Regions from separate parts of the Streptomyces sp. B15 genome, predicted to be linked through region 1. Evidence: riboswitches for the same ligand, from Rfam matches in the RefSeq annotation. Region 1 holds a riboswitch; each other region holds the start of a gene.

Region 1 (4,341 bases):
TCGACGGCGTACGCCTCGGCTGACCGGCACCGGTCGCTGCCGTTACGCTGAGCGCGGCGGCCGGTTCGTGCTCGGCTCACGCGCGCACGTCCCCGCCGGCCGGACCACCACGACCTGGCAGGAGTCCATCCGTGGCAGAGCGCAAGCCCATCGAGTCCTGGCTCACCGACATGGACGGTGTGCTGATGCACGAGGGGATCCCCGTCCCCGGCGCCGACTCGTTCATCAAGCGGCTCAAGGAGTCGGGGCGGCCGTTCCTGGTGCTCACCAACAACTCGATGTACACCCCCCGGGACCTGCACGCCCGGCTGTCCCGTATCGGACTGAGCGTGCCGACGGAGAACATCTGGACCTCCGCGCTGGCCACCGCGCAGTTCCTGGACGACCAGCGCCCCGGCGGCACCGCCTACGTCATCGGGGAGGCCGGGCTGACGACGGCCCTGCACGACATCGGGTACGTCCTGTCCGACGCCGACCCCGACTACGTGGTCCTCGGTGAGACCCGCACCTACAGCTTCGAGGCGCTGACCCGGGCCATCCGGCTGATCAACGACGGTGCCCGCTTCATCGCCACCAACCCCGACGAGACCGGACCCTCGGCCGAGGGCGCGCTGCCCGCCACCGGCTCGGTCGCCGCCCTCATCACCAAGGCCACGGGCCAGCACCCCTACTTCGTCGGCAAGCCCAACCCGCTGATGATGCGCGCCGGGCTGAACGCGATCGGCGCGCACTCCGAGACCAGCGCGATGATCGGTGACCGGATGGACACCGATGTGCGCGCGGGTATGGAAGCCGGACTGGAGACCTTCCTGGTGCTGACGGGTCTGACCCGGCCCGACGAGGTCGAGCGGTACCCCTACCGCCCCTCCAGCGTCGTCGATTCGATCGCGGACCTCGTCGACCGGGTCTGAGGACGACTTCCTTGCCCTGCAGGGGCCGCCGTGCGGAGTAGAGGGCCGTGCTCTGCGGATGCGGAGCGGCACCCCCGGGCGGAGCGTCTATGGCATCGGACCGATGCCCCGGAGGTCTCCGCCATGCCGCACGTCCCCGCACCCGCGACGCCGGTCCGCAGCGGGGCGGGCCGTTGGCGGCCGGCCGTCGGGGCGGGGTGGGTCCTGCTGATGGTGGTGGTGTGGCTGTGCGCTCCGGACTCCGGCGCGTCCGGTGCGGCCGGGGGCGGCCCGCTGCTGGGGGACGTCTCCCGGGCCGGCGGCCTCGCCGCGGAGGGCTCCGCCACGAAGCGTCCCGCTGCGGGGGCCGCCGCCCCCGCAGCGGCAGCCGGCCGGGGTCAGGCAGTGGGAGCGGCGGACTGCTCGCGGGGGGCGGACCGCTGCCGGCGCAGGGACGGGGCCGCGAAGACGGCACCCAGTACGCCCCACAGGACCACCTGTCCGCCCAGCGAGAGCATCCGGAAGTCCCACAGCAAGGTGGCGGGCACCGGGACCGTGTCCGGGTTGTCCGGCAGCAGGAAGAGCGCGGCCAAGGTGGCGACAACGGCTGCCGCGGCGCCCGACTGACGCACGGGCAGCCCGTGCCCGGCCTGCCCGAGCCGCTGGTGGACCTGGTGTGCCAGCACCGTTCCGAGTACGCCGATGACCAGCGCGGCCAGCCACAGGCCCTGCCGCTCGGTGACGGTGCCACCGTCGCCGACCCCCGGCGGGTTGGCGGGGTAGCGCAGCGCCGGAAGCAGGGACAGCGCGAGGAACCCGGCGCCGGCCAGGCCCATGGAGCGCTGCCAGCCGCGGCCGTCGTCCCGGGGCGCCGAGCGGTTGGGGGCACCTCCCGGCCGAAGGCTGGGGGACGACACGTGGGCGAGCGTGAAGAACACGCCGATCGCCAGACCGGCCACCACGGCGGTGACCACCAGTCCGAGGTGCTGGGTGCCCCGGCTGAAGAGCTCCTCGGCCTCGGCGGCATGGCTGTGCCCCGAGTGGGAGGCGCCCGCGTGCGCGGTGGCGGCTTCGGCTGCCGAGCGTTTCTCCTCCAGCCGGATGGCCCGGTCCATCAAGGGCTCGGCCAGCAGCAGTGAGAACAGCCCGGACGCCAGCCCCGCGATCCCGCCGGCCGCGAGGCCGCGGCCGAGCAGGGGCAGCAGGGGATAGGGAGTTGGTTGTGCGGAGACGGACATGACGAGCGACCCCCGATCGGTCAGTGGCAGGGGGCGCCGAACAGATGACGGCCGTCGTGCGAGAACTCGTGCAGATAGGAGCCGGTTGCCGAGACGAGGTTGCCGTTGTCGACGAAGACGGCGTACAGGGCGATCAGCGCGACGATCGCGGCGGCGGCGACGATGAGCCAGTCGCGGGCCCTGACGGTCGCCGGGTGTGCGGCGGCGCTCTCGGGTGCGACGGTCGTGCCGAGGGTGTGCTGGGACATCCGCGTGCCTCCTCCTGGGGTTTCCACGCCCCATCGGTGGAGAAGCGACAGATCAGTTCCTGACTTCCGCGGCCGCCGGGGCGGTTGCGGACACAGTGGCGGGACCGTCCCGGAGTCGCACCGGGTTCCTGAGCACTGTCGCCTCGATATGAAAGTGTGCCGTTCCGGAGGCTCCCAGCCTGTCATGACCACTGTCAACAAGGTCCCCGTCACACTCCCCGTCGCACCGGGTGCGGAACTCGGCCGTGCGAACCGGGCGTTGTGACACGATGGGGCGACGTTGTGGCCCGTCAGCGGTCCGGTCGGCGGCCGGCCGACGGTTCGGTCGATGGCCGGAGTACAGCCGAGGGGGAGTGGATGTACGGCAGCGCCAGTAGCGGCGCCCGGCGCCCGCGTACCGCGCGCGCGATATGCGCCCGCGCCCGGGGCGTCGCCGGGAGCGCGGTGGCGGGAGCCCTGTTGCTGGCCGGCTGCTCGTCGGGTGGCGGCGCGGACGACGGTGACCCGCAGGCGGGTCCCACCGTGCGGCAGCGCCCCGAGTCCGTGGCCCCGTACTGGGTCGACCCCGCGGGGAACGCCGCACGGCAGGCGCGTGCCTACGCCGAGGACGGCAAGTCGGCGCGGGCCGCACAGCTGAAGAAGATCGCCGAGCAGCCGGTGGCCGAGTGGATCGACTCGGCCGACCCCCGCGGCCACACCGCCCGCGTCACCAAGGCCGCGGCCGCCGCGGACCGGGGCGCGCTGCTCGTCCTCTACAACGTGCCGCAGCGGGACTGCGGGCAGTACAGCAAGGGCGGCGCGAAGGACGCGGCGGCCTACCGCGCTTGGCTGGACGGCGTCGTGGCAGGCATCGGGAAGCGCACCGCCACGGTGATCGTGGAGCCGGACGCACTGGCCCACACCGTCTCCGGCGCGTGCGCCGCGCCCCAGCTGCGCGAGGAGCGCTACCGGCTGCTGCACGACGCCGTCACCCGGCTCAAGGGGCTCCCCGGCACGACGGTCTACCTGGACGCCGGAAACCCGGACTGGGTCCGCGACCCGGGCGCGCTGGTCGAGCCCCTCCGCCGGGCGGGGATCGGCAAGGCCGACGGGTTCGCGCTGAACGTCTCCAACTTCCAGACCACCGCCTCGAACGTCGCCTACGGCAAGCGGCTGTCCTCGATGGTCGACGGCAAGCACTTCGTCGTCGACACCAGCCGGAACGGCAACGGGCCGCTGCGCGGCAGCGGGGACGAGCGCTGGTGCAACCCGCCCGGCCGGGCGCTGGGCGAGGCGCCCACCACCCGGACAGGACACGACAAGGTGGACGCCTATCTGTGGATCAAACGGCCGGGCGAGTCGGACGGCCAGTGCCGCGGCGGCCCCGCGCCGGGCACGTGGTGGCCGTCCTACGCCCTGGAACTGGCCCGCAACACGAAGGGGTGAGCCGTGACAGGCGGCTGACCAGGGGGTGCCCCTGGCTGTCCGTTGCAGGCCAGGGGTGCGTTGTGGCTGTGGGGGCATCTCCCGGCCGAAGGCTGGGGGAGCAGTTCCCCGCGCGCCTGACGGGGCGGGACCCCTACTTCGGGTCGCCCGTGGTGATGGGGGCGTGCGCCGCGTCGGGGTCGATGCCCACATGGACCCACTGGGCCTTCGAGGGTACGCCGTCCCCGTCCACGCCGAAGACCATCCACCAGCCGGGCGTGACCAGGGACGGATCGTCCGGAATGGTGGTGGTCACCGTTCCATCGGCGGACCGCTTCATCTTCAGCGCGACGGACGACTGCTCCACGTTCGTCACGTGTGTGAAGGAGCCGGGTCGCACCAGCCGCAGCCGCTTCAGCGAGGTGGCGTCCTTGCTCTCGAGGGAGAGCCGGGAGCCGGGCCTCAGCTTCTCCGGGTTGCCTTCGGCGAGCCGCAACTGCGGCTGGGGTTTCCCCTTGTGCAGGTAGGGCGGCGTGTAGATCTCGATGCGCTGGTCGAACT
Region 2 (4,341 bases), on a different contig from region 1:
CAGGCAGACGACGCTCATGCCGCTCGCCCCTTCCGGCCCGCCGGGCAGGCCGTGCGCCGCCAGGCCATCGTGGACCAGGGCATGGACATCTCCTCGGGTGCGGTGATCTCGACCGGTTTCAGTGCGGCGGGGTCCAGGGCTTCGGTGTGCCGGGCGAAGACGCGCTCGACATAGCGGTGACCGGTATCGGCGCCGACCACCAGGTGCAGCCGGTCGGGGTGGCGGCGTGCCTCGTACGTGGCGGAGAGGTATCCGGCGCCGGTGGACAGCCCGGCGAAGACGGCGTGGTCACGCAGCAGGGCGACCGTGCCGGACATGGCATGGGTGAAGTCCAGCCAGTGGAGGCTGTCGTAGAGCTGGTGGCGGACGTTGTCGAAGACGATGGACGACCCGATGCCGGCGATGATCGCCTCCGGGTCCTGGTGGTCCTGGCTGCCGAAGGTGACGCTGCCGAACGGCTGAACGCCGACCAGCCGAACCGAGGGGTCGGTGGCGCGCAGGCGTTCCACGAGGCCGCCCGTCGAGGCTCCGGAACCGACTCCGCCGACGACGGTCAACGCGGTCGCGGGGAACAGGGCCGTGATGCGGTCGGCGACCTCGTGGTAGCCGAGGTAGTGGATGTCGTCGTGATACTGGCGCATCCAGTGCCAGTCAGGGTGGTCGGCGAGGATCTCCCGCACCCGCCGCACCCGCAGCTCCTGGTCCAGCTTGAGGTTCTCCGAGGGCCTGACCTGTTCCACGGTGGCGCCGAGGATCTCCAACTGGGCGCGGGTGGTGGTGTCCACGGTGGTGGACGCCACGATGTGGCAGTGCGTGCCGTAGCGGTGGCAGGCCAGCGCAAGGGCGTAGGCGTAGATACCGCTGGAACTGTCGATCAGAGTCTGTCCCGGGCGGATCGTGCCCCGCTCCAGGAGGTGGCGGACGGCGGCGAGTGCCGAGTAGATCTTCATCGACTCGAACCGGATCAGGACGAGGGCGTCGGTGAGCCGGACGAGATCGGGGGCCTTGAGGGCGTCGGCGATGTGGGGGTGGATCACCCGTAGCCTCCTTGGGCGAAGGAACACTGGTGGCCGAGCGAGTGGAAGAAGGCGGACAGTTCCGACTTGAGTGCGGCGTCGGGGCGGTCGGGGAACAGATAGCCGATCAGGCAGCCCGTGTGGGCCACGAAGATGCCGTCGGCGCCGAACCGCTCCCGGTGCGCGAGCATGCTGTCGAACGTCGCCTTGGGCAGCACTTTCTGCGACAGGGCGGCGCTGGTGGTGGCCGCCCGTGCGACGGCGGCCGGGTCTCCGGAGGCGAACCCTTTGAGCAGGTCGGTCAGGCAGCGCCCGTATTCCTCCCCGTGCCGCCGGTAGTGCCCCAGGAGCAGGTCGGTGACGGCGGCGGTGTCCACCGTCCCGGGCTCGGTGATGTGAGCGGTGTGGAAGCCGATGTCCGTGCCCAGCCGCCGGATCACGCGGTGCCGGCCGCTGAGGTGGAGGGCGAACTCGTCGAGGAAGACACTGTCGGCACGCTCGATCGCCGCCAGGACCCCGAGGACCACGTCCGTGTCGTAGGGCAGGGCGAAGAGCCGGAACAGACAGCGCAGTGTCGCCACGATGTCGGCGGTGGAACTCGCCATCCCCACGCCCACCCGCAGATCAGAGTGGGCGCGCCAGTGGCCCGGCGGCAGCGTGAGTCCGAAGTGCTCCAGGAAGAGCCGGGCCGCTGTCGCGGACTTCTCCCCGAGGGGCAGCCGGTTCGGCGCCGCCGTCCCCGGGGTGAAGTGCACCCAGGAGTGACGGTCCACGGGAAAGGACACCACCGCGATGTCCGGCTCGGAACCCGCCCGCAGCGGGCCCTGGTACAGCTCACCCAGCGTGCCGTGGCAGACGCCGGACACCGTGCGGACGACGGGAACTCGCGCGCTCACGGGGCACGTCCTCCTCCTGGTCCCGAGCCCCGAATCACCACCGGGAAGGAGGCGCGGCACAGCGTAGGCCGTGCAGCCGTCGATACCGCCAACCCAGTCCTCGAGGTCACCGTTCACAGCCCGCACCTCACGCGCGGGCGCAGTGGCAGGTCTTCGGACTTGTGAGCCCACCCGCCGGAAAATCCGGCGGATACCTACTGGCCGTCGCTTCCCCGACCCCGCCGATCCAGGGGCCCAGTGCTGTTGACGGCGTTCGTTCCCACTCACCGCTGCGGGACAGTCCCGGATTCCCACCGGGTTCCCTCTTGCGTCGTGCCGCCCAGATCCGGTCGGACGGATGGCACGAACCGACTGCACGCCTCAGCCTAGGGTGGCCCGCGCCGCTGCGGCAGGGGGCGTATCGCCGGTTGTCCGGATGTGATCGGTGCACGGGCGGGTGCGAGGACCTCGCGGCAGCTCAGCCGGCCCGGTCAGCGCCGGAATCACTCTGGCCGGATGTCGCCTCGGCAATCCCGGCCCACTTGGTGACACTGGTTCCGGTTCGCCCCACAGGCACACAGTCCGCCGGTGTACCGCCCGGAAGGCCCAGGATGCTGTCAGAGACGAGGCCGGAGGACGACGGCACGAGCTCGCCACCCGCCCGTGACAGGCGTCCGGCGGACGGCGCCGCCTTGCGCGCCGACCTGCGGGCGGCACTGCCCGACGCGAGTGCGGCGGTCGTCGTCACGGTGGCCGTCTTCGTATTCCTCTACGCGCGCATGGAGTCGGGTGACTCGGCGACAGTCGCGGTCATGCCGTTCATGGACGACCCCGGCACGTACTGGATGTACCTGCTCAGCCAGGCGTTCGGCTGGTCGGGTCTGCTGTGGGCCTGGGGCACGGTCATGCTCGGTCTGCTGCTGTCGGGGCCGCGCCCCACCCGGCTGCCGGTCTCCCGGCAGGCCCTGGAACGCTGGCACCGCACCACGAGCCTGACCGCGATGGCCCTGATGTTTGCGCACGCGCTGATGTTCGCGGCCGAACTCGTATGCTACGAGGCCCAGTTGGCGTGGGCCGAGCGGCTGTGGGTGGGATTCGCGGACGCGTTCGTGCCCGGCTGGTACGACTCGGGCACCGGCCGGGTCGCGATCCCGATCGGCCAGGGCGCCCTGTATCTGGCGGTTCCACTCGGGCTGCTCTTCTACGTCCGGCACCGCATCGGCGCGAACACCTGGCGTCGGCTGCACCGCTTCGTGATCGTCGTCTACGTGCTCAGCGTCTGGCACACACTGCTGTACGGCACCAATGTCTGGTACGGCGAGTGGCCGCGCACCGTTCTGTGGCTACTGCAACTCCCCGTCGCTGTACTGCTGCTGTTGCGTCTGCTGCGGCCCGCCCGGCGGGCCGAACGGCTGCACGCGCCCAGGCGGCGCGAGGGGGTGTCGCTGCCGGGCTGGCTGGGGCGGGCCGCAGGCCGGGCAGCCGCAGTGGCCGCCGTGTTGGGCCTGCTGATCGTGGTGGCGTCGGGTCATGACGGCGGCCGGGAACGCCCGGCCGAGCCCCCCTCGACGGGCCCGCACGCTCCCGAGCCCGAATGATCCGGGCATCCGACCGAGGAAATGATGAGCGCCGACAGGGTGACGGTGGAACGAGGAAGCCGGTGCGAATCCGGCGCGGTTCCGCCGCTGTGATCGGTGAGCGCATCCCGTACGAGCCACTGCCCCCGCGACAGGTGGGAAGGCCGGCGGTGCGGCCGAGGCTGCCCGTTCGAGCCGTCATGTCGAGTACCGATAGCGGGTTGCGAGAGGAAGGGGTACCAAGCGGTCGGGCCAGCCCTGCTACCGGCCCGCCGGCCTCGGCCGGCGGGCGCAGGAGTCAGGCGTTGAGCCTCTTCGACTTGTCGATGGCGGCGGCAAGACGTTCCAGGACCGGGGCGAAGCCCGCGTAGCTGAAGCGCTCTTCCATCGACCAGGGAGTGAGCTGGTCGGCCTCGACCGCGGGCAGTTCGCGCCAGGTGGCCTTCTCCCGCAGCTTCTTGCGGGACGGGGCGGTGGAGCGGTTGTCGACCATGATGAGATCGGCGTGGTATTTGTCGGCCTTCTCCCAGCTCAGGAACTCCCAGAAGCCGAACTCGTCGGACTTCTTGCCCTCGACGAACTCCACGCCCAGATCCTTGAAGTAGTGCAGGTCGCTGTAGGAGTCGGGGACCGCGACGTACAGGTTGTCCGGGTCGCCGGTGATCGCCATCACCTTGAGGCCCCCCTTGGCCTTCGCTGCGGCGCGCAGGGTCTTGGCGGCTTTGTCGAAGCGTGCCTCGGCGTCCGTGACCTTCTTCGCGCTCATGTCCGCGCCGAGGGACTCGGCCAGCTCGGCGGTGCGCTTGAGCGGGTCGAGCAGGGACGTGCGGGCGATGTCGATGCCGATGGTGGGGGCGAGCCTCTGGATCTTCT
Region 3 (4,341 bases), on a different contig from region 1:
CTGCGCGGCGCGAGGATCCGGGTCTGGGCCACACACGCCTGGCCGTTGATCATCCAGGCGAACGGGGTGATGCCCGCGACCGCCGCTTCCAGATCGGCGTCGGGCAGGATGACTGCGGCCGACTTGCCGCCCAACTCCAGGGTGACCCGGGTCAGATTGCGGGAGGCCACCTCCATGACCCGCTTGCCCGCGGCCACGGAGCCGGTGAAGGACACCTTGTCGACGCCGGGGTGCCCCACGAGATACTCGCTCACCTCGCGATCGGCCGGCAGGATCGACAGCACACCCGGGGGCAGCCCGGCCTCGTCGGCGATCTCGGCCAGCAGATAGGCGTCCAGCGGGGTCTCCGGCGAGACCTTCAAAATCGCCGAGCAGCCGGCCAGCAGCGCGGGGGCCAGTTTGGCGGCGGCGGTGAACTGGGGCACGTTCCACGGCACCACGGCCGCCACCACCCCCACCGGCTCCCGGCGCACCAGCAGCGGACCGAGCACCCCGGCCCGGCGCTCCTCGTGGCGGAAGTGGGCGGCGATCTTGACCGCGGTGTCCCAGACCATCATCGCGGCGAGGGACTGGACCATGACGGCCGAGGTGTACGGGGTGCCGTTCTGGGCGCTGATGACCTTGGCGATCTCCTCGCTGCGCACGGCGAAGGCGTCCTTGATGCGGGTGACCGTCTCGATCCGTTCGGCCAGCGGGCGCTGCGCCCACACCCCGGAGTCGAAGGACTCGCGTGCCGCGCGTACGGCGCGGTCGACGTCCTCGCGCGAGGCGTGCGGGACACGCCCGATGGGCTGCTCGGTGTGCGGCGAGACCACCTCGATGGCCTCGCCGCCGGCCGGGTCGGTGAAGGTCCCGCCGATGTAGAGCTGCCGGTGATCGGCGTACGCGATTCCGCCGCCGGTTCCGCTGGGGTTGTCCATCATGCCCGTGCCCTCCCTCTCCGCCCCACCCGTCGGTGTGACACCTGACACTCTCCTGACAGCGCATCAGAACTAGTACCAGTTCTAGTTCTAGGGAACAATGCCTCTGCCGGCCCGCAGGCCGCCACGCCCGCGCACCGAACCGGGGGGAGCCGTCGCCATGACGAACGGACCGCAGGCCGACGACGAGGGGCCGGGGGGCGAGGCCGAGGGACCGCGGGTGCACGCCGAGGGACCGCGGGTCGACGACGGGGGACCGCGGGTGGACGCCGGATCGCGGGCAGCCCCGCGCGGGCCCCGGGTCACCGATCACGGGGGCGGAATCTGGAGCATCCCCGTACCCATCCCGGACAATCCCCTCGGCCACACCCTCGTCCATGTGATCGAGACGGACGCGGGGCCCGTGCTGATCGACACCGGCTGGGACGACCCCACCTCCTGGCAGACCCTCGCCGACGGGCTCACCGCCTGCGGCACCTCCGTCCGAGCGCTGCACGGCGTACTGGTCACCCACCACCATCCGGACCACCACGGACTCTCGGCGCGGGTACGGGAGGAGTCCGGCGCCTGGATCGCCATGCACGCGGCGGACACCGCCGTCGTGCGCCGCACCCGCCGTTCGGACCGTGGCCAGTGGCTCGGCTACCTCGCCGAGAAACTCGCGGCGGCCGGCGCCCCCGAGACCCATACGGCGCCGCTGCGCACGGCCCTCGCGGAGGGCAGGGGTGGAGCACTGCCCGGTGCGCGGGCCGCACTTCCCGACCGCGAGATCGAGCCGAACGAGCTGCTGGCCCTGCCGGGACGGCGGCTGCGCGCCGTCTGGACCCCGGGACACACCCCGGGGCACGTGTGCCTGCACCTGGAGGAGCAGCACCCGGGCAACCCGGCCCGCTCCGGCTCCGGCTCCGGCGACCCTGGCAACTCGGGTGGTCGGGGCCGTCCGGGTGGGCCGGGCCGGGGAGGGCGGCTGTTCTCCGGGGACCATCTGCTGCCCACGATCAGCCCGCACATCGGACTGTACGAGGACCCGGACAGCGACGAGAGCACCGATCCACTCGGCGACTATCTCGACTCCCTCGAACGGATAGCCAGGCTGCGGCCCGCCGAGGTGCTGCCCGCACACCAGTACGCCTTCACGGACGCGCAGGCCCGGGTCGACGAGCTCACCGCTCACCATGCGGAGCGCCTCTCCGGTCTGAGAGCACTGCTCTCGGAGCGCGACCTCACCCCCTGGCAGCTCGCCGAGACGATGCGTTGGAACCGCCCCTGGGGGGAGATCCCGTTCAGCTCCCGCAACATCGCCGTGGCCGAGGCCGAGGCCCATCTGCGCCATCTGGTCAAGCTCGGCCGGGCCGAGGCCGTCCCCGGCAGCACCCCGGTCACCTACCGCGCCACCGGCTGAGACCCCTGCCGCACGGCCACCGCGATCTGGAGTCGGACGAAGCGGGACCGGCCCGACGGAACGACCCGGTGGCCCGTCCGGCTACAGTGGCCGACAGCCAGACAACGCCTCCGACCGGGGGAAGCCGGTGCGAATCCGGCGCTGACCCGCAACCGTGAGCGGTCCGTCACCCCGTCGCCGTACGCCGGCCGCGGGTCGTCCTCCACGACCCGGCGTATGCGCGCAGGTGACCGGCCGCGAGCCGGAGCACCCGGGCGGAGGTGGGCTCCTGTGGCCGAACCAGGCCACCGGCCCGTCGAGGTATACGGAGCCGAGCCCGGTGCGCCGCGGTGCGGGGCCGCGAAGTCGCGAGCCCCCTCGGCGGGGCGGCCGTGCCCGGCTGCGGTCCGCTTCCGTCACCGAAAGGCACTCGCAATGTCACCGCGCCGCCGCCGCGCCACGGTCCTCGCCGCCGCCACCGTGCTGTGCGCGACAGCCGCACCCGTGGCATCCGCCGCCGCAACCGCGCCCCATGCCGCCGAGAAGCCGTCCGAGCTGCCGGACGGGCTCTACGGAACGGCCGACCCGAAGTACGACGGGGTGTGGCGGCAGTCGATGGCGCTGCTGGCGCTGGACGGCGCCGGTGCCGTCCCCGCGAAGAAGGCCGTCGACTGGCTGGCCGGCCAGCAGTGCGCCGACGGCTCGTTCACCGCCTACCGCGCCGACGCCGGCAAGAAATGCGACCCGGACGCCACTCCCTCGGACACCAACGCGACCGCCCTCGCCGTGCAGGCCCTCGCCGCAGTCGGCGGCCGGAGCGACGCGGTGCGGGAGGCCCTGGAGTGGCTGACCTCGGTCCAGAACAAGGACGGCGGCTGGGGCAGCGCCCCGCGCGCCGCCTCGGACGCCAATTCGACCTCGCTGGCCATCGGCGCCCTGCACGCGGCGGGCCGGAACCCGGAGAAGGCCACCGCCCAGGGCGGCAGGTCTCCCTACGACGCGCTGCTGTCCTTCCAGCTCACCTGCGGCGCGAAGGGCATCGAGAACGCCCCCGGCCAGCAGGGCGCCTTCGCCTACCAACCGGACAAGAAGGGCGAGCTCGCCCCGAACGACGACGCCACCGCGGCCGCCTCCCTCGCCGCGCTGGGCGAAGGCGCGCTGCCCGAACCGCTGTCCAAGGACGCCAAGGACAAGCCGGTCACACCACTGAAGTGCGCCTCGGACGCGGGCACCGACGCCGACGCGGACGCCGACGAGGGAGACAAGAAGGGCGTTCCGGGCGGCCGCAAGCAAGCGGCGGGTGCGGGCGCGGCCTATCTGGCCGCGACGCTGAAGAAGAACGGCGGCCACTTCAGCTCCGTGACTCCGGGCGACACGAAGAAGCAGCCCGACTACGCGAACACCGCGGACGCCGTCGTCGCGCTGGCGGCCGGCGGCCACCGGAAGCCGGCCAGGTCCTCCCTGACGTGGCTCGCGGACAACGTGAACAAGTGGGACAAGGCCAAGAACGACCCGGCCGCCATCAGCTCCCTCATGCTCGCCTCCCGCGCCGCCGGCGGCGACCCCACGAAGCTCGGCGGGACCGATCTCCTCTCCCGCCTCGGCGACACCGGCCCGAAGCCCGCAAAGATGCCGTCGGACGACGCGGACTCCTCCTCCGACAAGAAGGACGACGGCACCACCATCCCCGTCTGGGCCTTCATCCTGGTCGGTCTCGCCATCGGCGCCGGCTTCGGCATCCTGCTCAGCGGTCGCCGCAAGAGGCAGCAGCTGTGACGGCCCGGACGGCGCACGGCGCCACCGCGCCGGAGCCGCTCCTGCCCCGGCCCAGGCCCAGGCCCAGGCCCAGGCCCAGGGCAGGGGCGGGGGCGAAGGCAGGGGCAGTCGCGGGGTGGCGGGGCGTGCGCCTGCCGGTCGTCGCCCTCATGGCGGTCACGGCGCTCGCCTCGCCGGCCGCACTCCCGGCCGCCACGGCGAGCGCGACTGCTCCCCAGCACCCCGCCGCCGGTACGGGCGCGGGTGCCGGTGCCGAGGCCCGTG
Region 4 (4,341 bases), on a different contig from region 1:
GTACGAACGACCAGGCGAGCATGGTCACCGGGCCGGTGAGCATGCCCTTGACGGGACGGGAGGTCAGCGACTGGGCGTACTGCGTCCAGCGGACCGACATCGGCCGCGGGCGGGCCACATCGCCGGCGAGGATCGGCGGGCGCACATAGCGGGTGCCGTACGACTGCACCCAGCCGTGCCGGGTGGCGAGGTACCCGGTGAGCTGTTCGGCGAAGAACTGCACCATGTCGTTGCGTTCGCCCTCGCCGTGCACCAGCACATCGAGTCCGGCACGCTCCTGGAAGGCGACCACCTCCCGGATCTGCGCCGCGATCCGCTGCTCGTAGGCGGTCTCGTCGATCCGGCCGGCCCGCAGGTCGGCGCGGGCCCTGCGCAGCTCGGCCGTCTGCGGGAACGAGCCGATGGTGGTGGTCGGCAGCGGCGGCAGACCGAGCCGGGTGCGCTGCGCCGCCGTGCGCCGGTGGTACGGGAGCGCGCGGCGGGTGTCCGCCTCGGTGACGGCGGCGCTGCGGGCCCGTACGGACTTGTCGTGGGTGAGCGGCGAGGCCGTACGGGAGGCCAGGTCGGCCCGGTTGGCGGCCAGCTCGGCGCTGATCGCGCCGGTCCCCTCCGACAGGCCGCGCGCCAGGGTGGCGGCCTCGGCCGCCTTCTGGCGCGCGAACGCCAGCCAGCGGGCGACCTGCGGATCGATTCGGCGCTCGGCCCGTGCGTCCAGCGGCACATGGAGCAGCGAGCAGGAGGTCGCCACATCGACCTGCCCGGCGAGGCCCAGCAGGGTGGCGAGGGTGGCCATGGACCGCTCGAGGTCGTTGATCCACACGTTGCGGCCGTCGACGACGCCGGCGACCAGCCGCTTGCCGGGCAGCCCGCCGACCGCGGCGAGCGCGTCCAGGTTGGCGGCGGCCGGACCGGTGAAGTCGAGGGCCAGCCCGTCCACGGGCGCCTTCGCCAGTACGGGCAGTGCCTCACCGAGCCGGTCGAAGTAGGAGGCCACCAGCAGCCGCGGACGGTCGGCCAGCTCGCCGAGGGCCCGGTACGCTTCCGCGGCCGCCGCCAGCTCGCCGGGGGTGCGGTCCTGCACCAGCGCGGGCTCGTCCAGCTGCACCCATCGGGCACCGGCGGCACGCAGATCCGCGAGCACCTCGGCGTAGACCGGCAGCAGCCGCTCCAGCAGTGTCAGCGGTTCGAAGTCGGGGGCGACCCCGGGCGCCGGCTTGGCCAGCAGCAGATAGGTGACGGGGCCGACGAGCACCGGCCGGGCCGCCGCCGCGCCCAGCGCCAGGGCTTCCCCCAGCTCGGCCGTCTGCTTGCCGGCGTCCGCCCGGAAGACGGTGTCCGGGGCCAGTTCGGGCACCAGGTAGTGGTAGTTGGTGTCGAACCACTTGGTCATCTCCAGCGGCGCCGCCTCCTGGGTACCGCGGGCCATCGCGAAGTAGCCGGCCAGCGGATCGGCCGCCACCGCTGCGCGGTGCCGCTCGGGGAGGGCACCGACCATGACGGTGGTGTCCAGCATGTGGTCGTAGTACGAGAAGTCCCCGGTGGGCACCTCGTCGATGCCCGCGTCGGCCAGCTGCCGCCAGTTGGCGCGGCGCAGTTCGGCGGCCGTGGAGTGCAGGGCCTCGGCGGTGACGCGGCCCTCCCAGTATCCCTCGACGGCCTTCTTCAGTTCACGGTTCGGCCCCTGCCGGGGGTAGCCGTGCACGGTAGCGCGCACCGGCGCGGTCGGGGCGGTGGCGCCCGGGTTCGCTGCTGTCGCTGTCACGCAACTCTCCTTCGCGAGTGTCTCAGCGCTCCCGGAACGGGACGAGGACGCGAAGGGATGGCGGCGACACGGTGCGGACGGACGCGTGGCTGGTGTCCGTCGCCTGGTGCGCGTGCTCTCCGACCCGCCCTCGAGGTCTCCGGGAGGACCGTACGCGGGTGGACGCGTACGGACAGCGGGCAGGTCTTCGGACTCGCGGGCACGCCTGCCGGTCTCCCGGCGGGCATCTACTGGCCGTCGCTTCCCGGACCGGTCCTCGGTCCAGTGCGTGTGACGGCGGTCGTTCCCGCTCACCGCTGCGGGGCAGTCCCGGACTCACACCGGGTTCCCTCTTACGACGCCTCCCGCCTGGCGGACGGGGCGAACCAGCTGCACGGCCAGCATAGCCGGGTGCGCGCCGGGTGCGGCCAGTGGCGGGGGTGCCCTACGTCTCCAGGAGGCGGGATTTCAGCCGGGCGCGGATGGCGGGGGAGAGCCCGAGGCCCTGCGCCAAATAGGTCTCCACGTCGCCCCACGTCTCGTCGATGGTCTCGAAGGCCGCGTGCAGATAGGCGGCGCGGGCATCGAAGAGCGGGGCGAGCAGCTCCATGACCTCCGGCGACATCCCCGCCTTGGACTTTCTGCTGCGGTACACCTTGTAGCGCCGGTGCGGCTGGTTGGACTGGAGGTAATCCTCCTCGATGGCGGCCCGCTCGACATCGAGCGCCAGCAGCGTGATGGCGATCGACAGGCCCGCCCGGTCCTTGCCGGCCGCGCAGTGCATCAGCGCGGGCACACTGTCCTCGGCGAGCGCGTGCAGGATGCGGCTGTGCTCGGCCGTGCGCTCGCGGATCATGGTGCGGTAGGAGTCGGTCATCCGCCGGGCGGCGAGCCCGTCGCCGAGGATGGCCCGGAGCTGGTCCAGCTCGCCGTCGCGCACCATCTTCCAGAACTCGGCGCCGTCGGCCGGGTCGGAGAGCGGCAGATTGACGTTGCGGACGCCGGGCAGTTCGATGTCGGGGCCGTCGAGCGCCTGGTCGGCGGAGTTGCGGAAGTCGAAGACGGTGTGCAGCTTGAGCTCGCCGAGGAAGGCGGCGTCCTCGGGCGTCGCCTGCGCCAGGTGCCCGCTGCGGAAGAGCACCCCGCGCCGGACCCGGCACCCGTCCACCGTCGGCAGGCCCCCGACGTCCCGGAAGTTGCGTACCCCCGTCAGCACCGTATCGGCGGACTCCACACTCACGCGCGCTCCCAGCATCTGCGACGACCGTCCGTTCGACCATAAGGCATGGATGCCTGAGGCGATCAGTCCTTGCGTGGTGACTTGTACGACGGCGCTCCGCCGCCCGGCGCCCGGTCCCGCCTGTGGTGGGAGGCCGTACGCTGGCCGTGTGAGCGAGGAGCTGTTCCCTCCGCCTGCGGTGCAGGTCACCGCGGGAGCCGTGCATCTGCCCCGCCGGCTGGCGCCCGGCGCGCAGCGCGAGCTGCTCGCGGCGTGCCGGCGGTGGGCGGTGCCGCCCGCGGGGCTGCGGACGGTACGGATGCCCAACGGTTCGCAGATGTCGGTGCGGCAGGTCAGCCTGGGACGGCACTGGTATCCGTACGGTTACGCCGCCACTGTCGTGGACGGTGGCGGAGAGCCGGTGAAGCCCTTCCCCGACTGGTTGGGCCGGTGGGCGCGGGCCGCCGTGGACGCCGCCGCCGAGGTGGCCGAGGAGCCGGTGTTCGGCGCCGTGCCGTGTGCCGTCCCGTACGACATCGCGCTGGTGAACTTCTACGGTGACGGCGCGCGCATGGGCATGCACCGGGACAGCGACGAGCGCTCCGCCGCGCCCGTCGTCTCCTTCAGCCTCGGGGACGCCTGCGTCTTCCGGTTCGGGAACACCGAGGGGCGGGGGCGGCCCTTGGGGGTCCCCCCGGACGGAGTCTGGGGGAGGGACGTGGAGCTGCGCAGCGGGGACGCCTTCGTCTTCGGCGGGCCCGCGCGGCTGGCGTATCACGGCGTGCCCCGTACCGAGCCCGGCTCCGCGCCGCCCGCGCTGGGGCTGCGGGGACGAGTCAACGTCACCGTCCGGGCGTACTGACCCGCGCGCGAAGGGTGCGCGGGGTGCGCCGAGTTGCGCGGGCGCCGGCTGTCAAGCGGAATCCGTCGGCTTTCACTCGTTGGGAGCTGGCGAACCCTGGCGAATCCGGTGTAAGGGCCAGGGCGGGGCGCGGCCGCGGGCTAGCGTGACCAGCGGTCGACGCCTCCCTCCCACCTCTGCGGTAGCGGCCTGCCGGCCCGGCCGGCCCCTTCGCGGCTCGTCGGCCTCTCACCTGCCTCAACTCTTCCGAGGAACCCATGCCCGAATCTCCGAGCCACCCGGCGCAGAACGGAAACGGGGAGCCACGCACCGTCTCCCGCGCCGCCCCGGCCGCTCCACCGACCGGAACCACCGGGAGAAACGTCCCCGCACGGCGGCGGCACGGCAGGCCCCGGACGCAGGCCCGGCCACGCGAGGGCGTGGGCGGCGTGGGCGACGCCGCAGTACGCCGTCGCCTGGTACGGCTCGCCGTGCTCCCCTCGGGGCTGGTCGCGGTCATCGGCGCCGTCGTGGTCGGCT

Evidence for each region. Region 1 has a riboswitch for cobalamin ahead of KBY19_RS20885 (CbtB-domain containing protein). Riboswitches for the same ligand answer to the same signal wherever they lie in the genome.
Region 2: another riboswitch for cobalamin. It lies ahead of KBY19_RS32175 (hypothetical protein); the one in region 1 lies ahead of KBY19_RS20885 (CbtB-domain containing protein).
Region 3: another riboswitch for cobalamin. It lies ahead of KBY19_RS21505 (prenyltransferase/squalene oxidase repeat-containing protein); the one in region 1 lies ahead of KBY19_RS20885 (CbtB-domain containing protein).
Region 4: another riboswitch for cobalamin. It lies ahead of metE (5-methyltetrahydropteroyltriglutamate--homocysteine S-methyltransferase); the one in region 1 lies ahead of KBY19_RS20885 (CbtB-domain containing protein).

What each region holds. Positions count from the first base shown of each region.
Region 1 covers NZ_JAGPXJ010000047.1:15,475-19,815, reverse strand. The annotation lists gene KBY19_RS20895 (HAD-IIA family hydrolase) at 132-911, shown strand; gene KBY19_RS20890 (CbtA family protein) at 1,289-2,128, opposite strand; gene KBY19_RS20885 (CbtB-domain containing protein) at 2,149-2,376, opposite strand; cobalamin riboswitch at 2,409-2,549, opposite strand; gene KBY19_RS20880 (glycoside hydrolase family 6 protein) at 2,734-3,801, shown strand; gene KBY19_RS20875 (kelch motif-containing protein) at 3,935-4,341, opposite strand, start outside.
Region 2 covers NZ_JAGPXJ010000115.1:5,108-9,448, forward strand. The annotation lists gene KBY19_RS32165 (ATP-grasp domain-containing protein) at 1-18, opposite strand, end outside; gene KBY19_RS32170 (cysteine synthase family protein) at 15-1,037, opposite strand; gene KBY19_RS32175 (hypothetical protein) at 1,034-1,912, opposite strand; cobalamin riboswitch at 2,060-2,219, opposite strand; gene KBY19_RS32180 (ferric reductase-like transmembrane domain-containing protein) at 2,503-3,489, shown strand; cobalamin riboswitch at 3,499-3,677, shown strand; gene KBY19_RS32185 (ABC transporter substrate-binding protein) at 3,767-4,341, opposite strand, start outside.
Region 3 covers NZ_JAGPXJ010000049.1:89-4,429, reverse strand. The annotation lists gene KBY19_RS21515 (aldehyde dehydrogenase) at 1-920, opposite strand, end outside; gene KBY19_RS21510 (MBL fold metallo-hydrolase) at 1,081-2,322, shown strand; cobalamin riboswitch at 2,440-2,574, shown strand; gene KBY19_RS21505 (prenyltransferase/squalene oxidase repeat-containing protein) at 2,737-4,077, shown strand; partial or broken gene KBY19_RS21500 (hypothetical protein) at 4,203-4,341, shown strand, end outside.
Region 4 covers NZ_JAGPXJ010000105.1:3,749-8,089, reverse strand. The annotation lists gene metE (5-methyltetrahydropteroyltriglutamate--homocysteine S-methyltransferase) at 1-1,762, opposite strand, end outside; cobalamin riboswitch at 1,923-2,147, opposite strand; gene KBY19_RS31330 (tyrosine-protein phosphatase) at 2,187-2,996, opposite strand; gene KBY19_RS31325 (alpha-ketoglutarate-dependent dioxygenase AlkB) at 3,130-3,822, shown strand; gene KBY19_RS31320 (ATP-binding protein) at 4,080-4,341, shown strand, end outside.